Regions from separate parts of the Ensifer canadensis genome, predicted to be linked through region 1. Evidence: riboswitches for the same ligand, from Rfam matches in the RefSeq annotation. Region 1 holds a riboswitch; the other holds the start of a gene.
What was found. A riboswitch is a leader RNA that binds a small molecule or an ion and turns the genes downstream of it on or off. The one in region 1 is predicted to bind thiamine pyrophosphate.
Positions count from the first base shown of each region.

Region 2: another riboswitch for thiamine pyrophosphate. It lies ahead of thiB (thiamine ABC transporter substrate binding subunit); the one in region 1 lies ahead of thiO (glycine oxidase ThiO).

Region 1 is NZ_CP083371.1:964,016-969,685, forward strand. Features, by position in the region: partial or broken gene repC (replication initiation protein RepC) at 28-224, shown strand; gene J3R84_RS24135 (hypothetical protein) at 420-821, opposite strand; gene J3R84_RS24140 (hypothetical protein) at 945-1,214, opposite strand; gene J3R84_RS24145 (thiamine phosphate synthase) at 1,430-2,047, opposite strand; gene J3R84_RS24150 (thiazole synthase) at 2,044-2,817, opposite strand; gene thiS (sulfur carrier protein ThiS) at 2,820-3,017, opposite strand; gene thiO (glycine oxidase ThiO) at 3,007-4,002, opposite strand; TPP riboswitch at 4,225-4,356, opposite strand; gene J3R84_RS24165 (hypothetical protein) at 4,570-5,073, shown strand; gene J3R84_RS24170 (hypothetical protein) at 5,309-5,578, opposite strand.
Region 2 is NZ_CP083370.1:3,540,062-3,545,731, reverse strand. Features, by position in the region: gene thiP (thiamine/thiamine pyrophosphate ABC transporter permease ThiP) at 1-538, opposite strand, end outside; gene thiB (thiamine ABC transporter substrate binding subunit) at 570-1,598, opposite strand; TPP riboswitch at 1,648-1,765, opposite strand; partial or broken gene J3R84_RS17260 (GNAT family N-acetyltransferase) at 1,900-2,383, shown strand; gene J3R84_RS17255 (thiamine diphosphokinase) at 2,470-3,120, shown strand; gene J3R84_RS17250 (ABC-F family ATP-binding cassette domain-containing protein) at 3,124-4,950, shown strand; gene J3R84_RS17245 (MarR family winged helix-turn-helix transcriptional regulator) at 5,028-5,507, shown strand; gene J3R84_RS17240 (multidrug effflux MFS transporter) at 5,504-5,670, shown strand, end outside.

The DNA of each region.
Region 1 (5,670 bases):
AAGCGATTTTGGACTTGTCTTTTCTAACAGGATGCTTGTGAGGCGATCGGACCGGAAAGCGTCGCCGCAACGATGGCCTCATTCTCGAGAAGGCCGGCCACATCAACTCGGCCGGCGGTTGTCTGTGCTATCTGACGGCAAAGGCGCGGCCAGGGGAGTTTTCGCTCGGGCCAGTGTTGATGGCGTTGTTGCGAGCAAATGGCGCTTCAGTCCGGGAGCCTTAGTAGCGCCCAAAGTGGCGGTCTATGACTTGGATGGGCTCATGCTAGACTTTTGCGCCGGTCGAATGGGCGCAGATGGCTTCCAGGAGTTTGATCGTCATTGCCTGTGCCAGGCGTGGAATCTCGAAAAGCCTTCACGGTACAAAAGTCTTGTCATGATGGTCTCCGCGAACTGCGGGTTCATCTGGCGAGCGACTTTTAGAGCCTTCTCGCATTTGTCTCCGAAGGGCGTAAGGGCTCATTGAGATACTCGACACCGTGATCCCTCACGACGCAGGCGATGTCGAACATGTCGCGGGGCTGCATCGTGGCCCTGCGGTAAAATATTTTCTTTGCGATGATTTCGCCAGGGGTCTCAAGCAGGACGTCGCGACCGCGCACCTCCGCTTTCACCGTCGGGTGGTCAGTGAGGCTGGGCGCGCAGATAAAGTCGATTTCGCCAACATTCTCGAAGACGATCTTCAATGTTCTTGATCCATCGGACTGATAGCCGTCAGGGTTGATGTCGAGCGCGTAGCCCTGTGTCTTCGGGTTCAGAAGCTGCGGATCATCGATGAAGATGTCGACATCAAAGCTCTCGCGATGATCGATCTGGAGCATCAGGGCGGTACCGCCTCCAAAAGTGCAATTGTCGATCAATGTGAGTTGGGAGCTTGCCTGATCGATAATGCGGCCAGCGTGGTCAAACAGGTCCCCCCATCTGCTGGCTGGGTGTTCGACCAACTATGCCGCCCGCGCCAAAGGAAGCGGGTAACCGGCGAGTGCCGAGAACTTACGTGCTAAGTCGGAAGCGATCGCCGGATCAACGTGCATTTCGCCAAGAAACGAGATCTGAAGGTTCTCGTCTACCTCGGAAAAAAAGGAGAACGCCGACGCATCGAAATTGACTGCGCTGGCAGGATCGGAAATCTTGGATGCCAATTGCTCAGCCGAAAGCTTCGTCCCATAAGGGGCATTGACAGTCGACAAAACCTTTACTGCAACAATAGACATCTTCCTCGACCACAGCACCTTCAGGTTTCTATATACCTTGACGATGCTTGCGAAACAAGGATCGTCGGTGACTACGCCGTCACACGTTAGCCTCGCGGCACTCTTCTAGGCATCTATATTCGGTCGATTTTCCGTTGTGGCGGCTTTTCTGAGGGTGAGGCTCATCTGGGGACGGTGCTCGGCCGTGGTCGCCGGCTGGGAAACGAAGATCTCGTTCACGCTGGCGCAATGCGCCATCGTGAGGTTGCAGCGATCCATCGCCTAGTTCTGTCCTCGGGATCCTGGCTACGTGTAATGTCGGTCACGACCGCGGCACAATCCGCGCCATGGGTGAGGACGCCATCAATGCGTTCAAGGTTCAGTCCACCGATCGCAACCAGTGGGGTCGGTCCGATTTTCTTCTTCCATGTGGCGAGGCGAGCAAGTCCCTGCGGCTCCCACTTCATCTTTTTGAGAACGGTCGGATAGACCGGACCCAACGCGACATAGTCGGGCGCGACTGACAGCGCCATATCGAGTTCGGCCTCGTCATGTGTGCTGACGCCGAGCTTAAGGCCGGCCCCACGGATCGCGGCCACGTCAGCTTGCGCCAGATCTTCCTGGCCGAGATGAACGAAATCGCAGCCTTCGTCGATCGCCATGCGCCAATGGTCGTTGACAACAAGTTGGCAACCGTGTCTCTCGCATATGGTTCTGGCGATGCGGATATCGCTACGGACTTCGCTATCGGGTCTTTCCTTGATGCGAAGCTGGACCAGCCTCACTCCAATTGGAACGAGGCGTTCGACCCAATTCGCGCTGTCGACAATGAGGTAGAAGGGATCGAGCTTCATGAGAAGACCGCCTTTCCGATGACCGGGGTGGAGGGGACTGCCATGTCTCTCGGTTCGAGCATGCCGGCTTCAAAAGCCAGCCGACCGGCCTCGATCGCCTTGGCAAAACCCGATGCCATCAAGGCCGGATTTCCGGCACCGGCCACCGCCGTATTCAGGAGCACGGCATCGAAACCGAGCTCCATCACCGTCGTTGCATGCGAAGGGCGGCCGATGCCCGCATCGACAATCAGAGGCACGTCCGGGAAGTGTGCGCGCATCGACCTCAAGGCGGACAGGTTTTGTGGCCCCATGGCACTGCCGATCGGAGCACACCAGGGCATCAACACGCGGCAGCCAGCCTCCAGCAGGCGCTCGGCAACGACCAGATCGTCGGTCGTATAGGGAAAGATCTCGAAGCCTTCGTTTGAAAGGATCTGTGCGGCTTCGACCAGCGCGAACACATCCGGCTGCAATGTGTCGTGATTGCCGATCACTTCGAGCTTGATCCAGTTCGTCTCGAAAACCTCGCGCGCCATCTTAGCAGTGAGCACCGCCTCCTTGGTGGTGTGGCAGCCGGCGGTGTTCGGCAGTATTTTCGTCCCGAGCTCGCGGATCAGTTCGAAAAACGCACCTCCGGCTTTGCCGCCGGCCGTCTCTCTCCTCAACGAGACCGTGATGATTTGTGTCCCTGAAGCCCGCACTGCGTCCGAAAGCACGGCTGGAGATGGATAGCCCGCTGTGCCCAGGAGCAGTCGGGAGGTGATTTCCGTGTCGTAGACTTGCAGCATGGTCAGCCACCTTTCATCGGCGAGAGAATTTCGATGCGATCATGATCGCGTAAGCGCCATCGATCGCGGTCGGCCGCGTGAACGAGTTCGCCGTTGACAGCGGTCGCCAGCCAGCTTCCTTCGTAGTCGAGTGCAGCCATCAGTTCGGCGAGCGTCGAGCAGGCGACCTCGTGCTCTTCGCCATTGACGTTAAGGTTCATCATAGAACTCCGATCTGTGGTCCGGGTTGAGCAGAAGTTCGGCAACGTCGTGCGCAAGAGCCGGCGAGAGCAGGAAACCATGCCGATACATACCGTTCACGGAATAGATCGAACCGCTTTTCGTGATCCTTGGCAGATTGTCGGGGTAGGCGGGGCGAATGCCAGTTCCGGTTTCGGTGATCTGCGCTTCGCCGAAGGCCGGGTGCAGGGCGTAGGCTGCGTTTAAGAGCTCCATCAGCGACCGTGCAGTGATAGGACCGGACAATTCGCTCTCTATCATTGTTGCCCCGACCATGAAGACGCCCTGGCGGCGTGGAACGACATAGACGGGGTGTCGAGGATGCAGGAAGCGCACTGGACGCGACAGTTGAATGTCGCCGGTGCGCAGATAGAGCATCTCGCCACGCACGCCCCGCAGTGCCGCGTCATCCGGGAGCCTGGCAGGGCCTGTGCAGTCAATATGCGAATCGACACGGCGATCGACGGTGGCATCGGTCGCCTGGCCGAAATGAAAACGCACCCCCATGGCGATTAATGTGTCATGGAGTGAAGACAGCGCCTCTCTCGGATCGAGATGCGCTTCCCTCGGGAAGTAGAGTGCACGAGAGAAACGGCCGGCGAGATCTGGTTCCAGTTCGGCTATCTGGTCTGCATCAAGCCGTCTGTGCCCTTTGGTTCGCGCCGCGAAGCGATCGAGCTCGCGTGTATCGCGCGCGGCGGCGACGACAAGTGTCCCCTCTTGCACGACCTCATCGGGCAGCGCCGTCTTCCACCACTCGATGGCTGTCGCGCCGACGCGTTCGACTTTCTCGTCGGCACTTTCGCGCTCACACCAGGGCGCCAGCATGCCGCCGGCAAACCAGGATGCGCCGGCGCCAATCCGTTTTGAACGTTCGAAGACGTAGACCTCAATGCCGCGTCGCGCCAGTTCGTATGCGGTGACAAGGCCGACGACACCTGCTCCGTTGATCAGCACCCGCCTCATTTGGCAGCCGTTCGAGCTGTTACCTGGCCGGAGCTGTAGGGCCATTCATCCATGCGCCGCACCGCTAACGGGCGTCGATGTTGCCGTCTATGTCCGCGGTTTGGCTCGTGTACGACATCTGAAAAAACCATTGGTCGGCTCCAACCTTGACGTTTGGAGACCCAGATCTTGGCGCTGGAAAGATAGAGACACGTCCACGCGATCGCAAAGGAGCTGTCGCAACTGCCGTCGTTCCCACCGTCCCTACGCCAGCATGAACTGGATCAGGTTCAACGGGTCATTGCGCTGCGGTCGAAGGAGCCGATCCGCCCAGCAATATCTCAGCCCCTTGTCGGGACTCCCCTGGTGAATGAACCGAGTTGAACGGCCAATGCCGTGCTTTGTCAAGCGTTGTTAGTTCATTCCCAACGGGGCTAGAAAGTCATCCGCATGCCTTAGAGCACATCTCAACGCGTATCGCGCTGAGAGGAGCAACATGAGCCGGCGCATCAATGCGGCGGGCCTCGCACTCGTTTAGCGGCGGGAAGGCATCAAGGAGCATGCGTTTAGTAGAAAAGGCGCTGCAGCGTGAGTTTTGCTCTCAGGCAAGTGGAGGCATCGTCTGCCACACTACAATCAATGTCTCGAATGTTCTCAAGCGATTCCTTTCTCGCTTCTTCATTGATGTCGCTCAGAGACCTTTCATGGTTGGTGCCGTCCCTGGAAGTGACAGTACACACATTTCCCAAGCACACCGTCGTGTCCGCCTGCGCGGGCGCGCCCGAGGCGATGAGAGCCACGGCGATCAACGTGCTCATGCAGTTCGACCATTTCTCCTCGGTAGGGCGCCGTCCTGCATCCATGAGAGTCCCCCGTTTTGAGTGGTTCACGGTGCAAGCCCGGTCGGAAAATGGCCAGCACCCAGTAAAAAGGAAATCCGAATGGCGCCATATCTGTGCAGAAAATTCGCTCGGCCGCGAAAGGGCGGTCAATGCAAGCAACTTCACCTCCGTCATGGTCGCGCTCGATCGCTATGGCGACATGTTTGGTCTCGATAAGTCACGCCGCCTGCTGCTCGCAGCTGGGACATGAACGTGCCGATTCGATCGCGAGGTCTGGGGACCGACGCCGGCGCTGAATTAACGAGCACATGCATATCAGATCGGGCCTCGGATCCGGAATATTTTCAGCTGTCTCTGGGGCATCTCGATGACGGCGTGGCCGTTGCGCGGCCACGCCGACCGGAGTATGCTTGGCGTAGTGTGATCCCAGTCGAGGGCCGAGAGTGGGGCAGCGCGTCACTCTGCGGTGTTGAGCAACACATCGCCTAGTGCAGCATACTGGTCGGTTGCTGTTCGCTCTGAATTCGACGTGTTGGGCTCGCCCGCCTACAGAACCAGCGACCGCACTCTGTTAACGCCAACTCATCCGTATTGCCGAACCTAAATTCATCCATCAGGAATTTTGCGAGGCGGCCAGCGCGGATGTCTTGGCGCGGGATCCTCGTTTCGAAGCAAATGCGATCGAATATCCTTTGAAGTGTATCGAGCTGTTCGGGTGCGAGTTCAAAACCTGACTGGTCAAAGTGAATAGCCATTTAGACCTCCCTTCTTGAGCTACCGCCTTCACCGAAGAGAGAAAGATAGCGAAATCTTTAATTGGCTCCAAGTGAGCAAAAGTTGAGATTTG
Region 2 (5,670 bases), on a different replicon from region 1:
GCCACTCGACAAAGCGGAAGAGTGCGGCTGGCGGCATGCCGAGATTGGCGGCGGTTCTCCAGTATTCCGAAGGGATGCGCTCGAGCCCGGCGAGAAAGAGACGTGCGATAAGCGGCATGTTGAAGAAGACGTGGGCGAGCAGGATGCCGAAAAGGCCGTAGATGCTGATCGGCTGCTGCAGCCCGAGGCCGGCGAGGGCGGTGTTGAGCGCGCCCTGCCGGCCCCAGATCTCGATCAGCCCGAGCGCGCCGACAAGCACGGGCAGGCCGAGCGGCAGGGCCATCACCCGCAGAACCCAGACGCGGCCGGGAAAGCTCGGCCGGCGCGCAAGCGCCCGTGCGATCGGGATGGCAAGAACAACGGAAAGCAGCGTCGAAAGGCTCGCCTGCAGCAAGGTGAAGCGCGTTACCCGCCAGATATAGGCATCGAACAGCACGCTGTTGCCGAAGTCACCGCTCTGGAGCAAAAGGGCTGCAATCGCCAGGCCGACAAACAGCAGGATACCGCCGAGACTTAAAGTCCCGGCGGTCATCGTGATGCGATTTTCGGCAGGCGCGAACAAATGCGCCTCAGTTCTTGCTAATGGCGGCCAGCCATTCGTCGATCCAGGCCTTGCGGTTCGCCGCCACCTCTTCCGACGGCAGCAGGAAAGTCTTCTCCGGATTGACCAGCTTGCTAAAAGCCTCCGGCAGCGGCTCCTTGGTCGCCGCGACCGGCATCATCCAGTTGGTCGTCGGAATGATCGACTGGAACTCCGGGCCGGTCATGAAGGCGAGAAACTGCTTGGCAAGCTCCGGCTCCTTGGCGCTCTTGGTCATGCCGGCAACTTCGATCTGGATGTAGTGACCTTCCGAGAATTCGGCCGCCTGGTAGCGGTCGGTGTTTTCCGCCACCATGTGGTAGGCGGGCGACGTGGTGTAGGAAAGCACCATCGGCGCTTCGCCCTTGGTGAAGAGGCCATAGGCTTCCGACCAGCCCGGCGTTACGGTCAGTACCCTGTCCTTGAGCTTGGCCCAGGCGGCGCCGGCTTCGTCGCCATAGACGGCCTTGACCCAGAGAAGCAGACCGAGGCCCGGCGTCGAGGTGCGCGGATCCTCGATGACGATCTTCTGAGAGGCGTCGCCTTCGACCAGTTCCTTCAGGCTCTTCGGCGGCGTCTTCAAGGTCTGGGTGTCGTAGACGACGGCGAAATGGCCGTAGTCATAGGGAAGGAAGGTGTCGTCGGTGAAGTCGCCGGGTACCTTGACGTTGGCAGGCTCGATGCCGTGCGGCGCGAAGAAGCCGGTGGCCTTGGCCTCGGCGACGAGGTTTGTATCGAGGCCGAGCACGATGTCGGCCTTGGAGGCCGCGCCTTCGAGCTTGAGGCGGGTCAGAAGCTCGACGCCATCGGCGACGCCGACATAGGTGACCTTGCATTCGCAGGTCTTCTCGAAAGCTTCGGCGACCTTGGCACCCGGCCCCCATTCGGTGATGAAGCTTTCATAGGTGTAGACGGTCAGCGTCTTGTCGGCAGCAACGGCATTGGCCGCGAAGACAAGTCCTGCCGTCGCGGCAAGCGCTAGCCGGCTAAGAACCTTGAGTTGCGATGAATTGGACATGGCAGGCACCTCTCCCTAAAAATGATGTTGCATGGGAAAAGGGCGTATCGATCCGATCGCGTCTAATCCCTCCGCCGGTATGAGCCGGATCAGGTTCCGCGGGTTGGCGTTCAACGCCTCTCAGCCTTCGGCCGCCATGCGGTCGGAAGGCACCCCGTTAGAGCGGGTAGAGATTTACCGCCGAGCCGGTTTGATGGCAAGCGAAGTTTGAGGACGGCAAAAGCGCCCGCCCCGCATTTTCGCGCCGCGGCGCATGGGGTAAAATCGTCGGCAGAGTTTGCAGACGCCGAAGGAGCCTGCGATGACTGACATGCTCGTTCGCCTTTATGCACTGCCGGCACAAGCGAGATCACCGCTTGCTGACGGTATCGGCATTCACCGCGCAATGGCACCCGAACGAAGCTTGTTGTTCCCTGGATCGAGCAGACATTTGGCTCCGGCTGGGCGGGCGAGGCGGAGGTGGCCTTCAGATCGACGCCGACGTGCATGCACATCGCGGTGTTCGAGGACCGGATCGTCGGCTTTGCCTGCCACGATGTCACAGCGCTCGGTTTCTTCGGGCCGACGGGCGTCGACGAGGCCATGCGCGGACGGGGATCGGCGAGGCGCTCTTGCGCGTGAGCCTGACGGCGATGCGTGACGCAGGCTACGGTTACGCCATCATCGGCGGCGTCGGCCCGGCCGAATTCTACCGACGCACGGTCGGCGCCATCGAGATCCCCGATTCCAACCCCGGGATCTATGCGGAGATGCTGTTTCCCGATACCTTGCCCGAAGATCACTGACAACGAGGACGCAAAATCGCCGGATCGCGCCCTTGTTCGGTTTTCTTGCTTTTCCTTGCCCGTGCCTTTGCGCTATGGGCTTTGCCATGGCCCGATCCACCTTCACCATTCTGCTCGGCGGTGCACTGACCCCGACCGATCGCCTTGCGCGCCAGCTCGCAGGCAGCCGCTTCGTTGCGGCCGATGGCGGCATGCGGCATGCGCGGGTGCTATCCGTGACCCCCGACGTCTGGGTGGGCGATTTCGATTCGACCGAGGAGGCGCTGCTCGCGGAATTTGCCGATGTCCCGCGCGAGCCCTATCCCGCCGCCAAGGCTGCGACCGATGGCGAAATCGCTGTCGAGGCGGCGCTGTCGCGTGGCGCCGAAGCCTTGATCTTTGCCGGCGCGCTCGGAGGATCACGCAGCGACCATGCCTTCCTGCACCTGCTTCAGGCTGCTTCGCTGGCCGAACGTGGGTTGCCGGTGTTCATGACCTCGGGTGAGGAGGAGGCCTATCCGCTGCTTGCAGGCGAGATCGAAATCGATCTGCCGAAGGGCAGCCTATTCTCGATCCTCGGACTGACCGATCTCATCGGGCTTACGATCGTCAACGCGCGTTATCCGCTCACCGATTTCACGTTGCCGTTCGGGTCTTCGCGCACCGTTTCCAATGTCGCGGAGGGTCCCCTTCGCATTTCCCTCGACACCGGCCGGGCGATCGTTCTCGCCCGCCCCTATGACCTTTCCGGAGCCTGAGCCTTGGCGCCTCCCATTCTGAAACTCGACGATATCTTCCTGACCTTCGGTGGCACGCCGCTTCTGGCCGGCGCCAACCTGCAGGTGGAGCCGGGGGATCGCATCTGCCTTGTCGGGCGCAACGGTTCCGGCAAATCGACGCTGATGAAGATCGCCGCCGGTCTTGCCGAAGCGCAATCGGGCGAGGTCTTCCGCCATCCGTCCTCGACCGTTCGCTACCTGCCCCAGGCACCGGATTTCGAAGGCTACGACACGGTGCAGGCCTATGCCGAGTCGGGCCTTGGCCCAAGCGACGACCCGTATCGCGTCGCTTACCTACTGCAGCACCTGGGTCTGACCGGCGAAGAAGACCCGGCACGCCTTTCCGGCGGCGAGGCGCGCCGCGCAGCGCTTGCCCGGGTGATGGCGCCGGAGCCGGATATCCTGCTGCTCGACGAGCCGACCAACCATCTCGATCTGCCGACGATCGAATGGCTCGAAGACGAGCTGACCCGCAGCCGTTCGGCCCTGGTGCTGATCTCGCACGACCGGCGCTTCCTCGAAAAGGTCTCGAACGCGACGGTCTGGCTCGATCGCGGCCAATCCCGCCGGCTCGACCGCGGCTTCGGCCATTTCGAGGCCTGGCGCGACGAGGTGCTGGAGGCGGAAGAGCTGGAGCAGCACAAGCTCGGCAAGGCGATCGAGCGCGAGGAGCATTGGCTGCGCTACGGCGTTACCGCCCGGCGCAAGCGCAACATGCGTCGTCTCGGCGAATTGCAGGACATGCGCTCGCGCCATCGCGGCCACAAGGGGCCGCAGGGCTCCGTTCAGGCGGCGGCTTCCGACGCCAAGGAATCGGGCAAGCTGGTGATCGAGGCGGAGAAGATCACCAAGGCTTACGGCGAGCGGACGATCGTTGCGCCGTTTTCCATTCGCGTGCACCGTGGCGACCGGATCGGCCTTGTCGGCCCGAACGGTGCCGGCAAGACGACGCTTTTGAAGATGCTGACCGGGCAGATCGAGCCGGATACCGGCACGGTGAAACTCGGCACCAATCTTGAGATGGCGACGCTCGACCAGAAGCGCGAGGATCTCAACCTCGACGATACGCTGGCCCACTACCTGACCGACGGCCGGGGCGAGAGCCTGATTGTCAACGGCGAGCAGCGCCATGTCACCGGCTACATGAAGGACTTCCTGTTCCAGCCGGAGCAGGCGCGCACCCCGATCCGCGAACTGTCGGGCGGTGAGCGCGCCCGGCTGATGCTGGCACGCATTCTCGCCCGCGCCACCAACCTGCTGATCCTCGACGAGCCGACCAACGATCTCGACATCGAGACGCTGGACTTGCTTCAGGAGGTCGTCGCCGGCTTTGCCGGAACCGTCATCCTCGTCAGCCACGACCGCGACTTCCTCGACCGCACCGTGAGCTCGACCATCGCGCCGGCCAATCCCGAAGCGCCTGACGGCCGCTGGATCGAATATGCCGGCGGCTACACCGACATGATGGCGCAGCGCAAGGGCGCGATCGAAGAGCGGCGCAAGACGGAGAAGGCGGAAAAGGCCAAGGTGGCCGATGCCGCTGCCCCCGCAGCCGAGGCACCGAAGGCCAAGGGCAAGCTCTCCTACAAGCAGAAGTTTGCACTCGAAAACCTGCCGAAGGAAATCGCCAAGGCGGAGGCGGAGGCAGCCAAGCGCGAGGAGCGGATGGCCGACCCCAACCTCTTTGCCAAGGACCCGAATACGTTTGCGAAACTGGCGAAGGAGCTGGAAAAGCTTCGCGGCGATCTCGCCCGCATGGAAGAGGAATGGCTGGAACTGGAGATGCTGCGCGAGGAGCTCGAGGGCTGAGCCTCGCCGCTCCCGCGTTGAAAGTTGGCAAGGGGTATGATAAGGAAAACTTATTATATCTCTCGTGAACGATCCTGATGCCGACAAAACTCGAATCCGAAACCATCGGCATGTTGCTGACCGATGTCTCCCGCCTTCTGCGTGGCGCTTTTGACCGCAAGGTCAACGCCATGGATCTCGGCATCACGCCCGGTGAAGCGCGCACGCTGATCCAGGTGGCGCTGACCGAGGGCATCAAGCAGGCGGAAATCGCCACGCGCATGGGCATCGAGCCGATGACGCTGTCGGCCTATCTCGACCGGCTGGAGGCGATGGAGCTGGTTGCCCGTCTGCCCGACCCGGCCGACCGCCGCGCCAAGAACGTCGTCATCACCGACAAGGCCGATCCGCTGCTCGCCGAGCTGATGGCGGGGCTGCGCGAGATGATGAATGCCTATACGGAAGGGCTCGACGAGGCGACGCGCGACATGCTCTGCGCCAACCTGCGTATCCTGCGCGAAAATTTGCGCGGCCTCGATCCGTGCGTCGCCGGCAAGGAGAAGGGTGCAAAGCCATGACGCGCCGCATGAGCGAACGGCGCACCAGCATCATCGGCGCCTTCCTTGTCGCGCTCGGCCCCGTTTCCATGGCGCTCTATACACCGGCAATGCCCGAACTGGTCCGCGCCTTCTCCTCCAGCGAGGCGGCGATCAAGATGACGCTGTCGCTCTACTTCGCAGG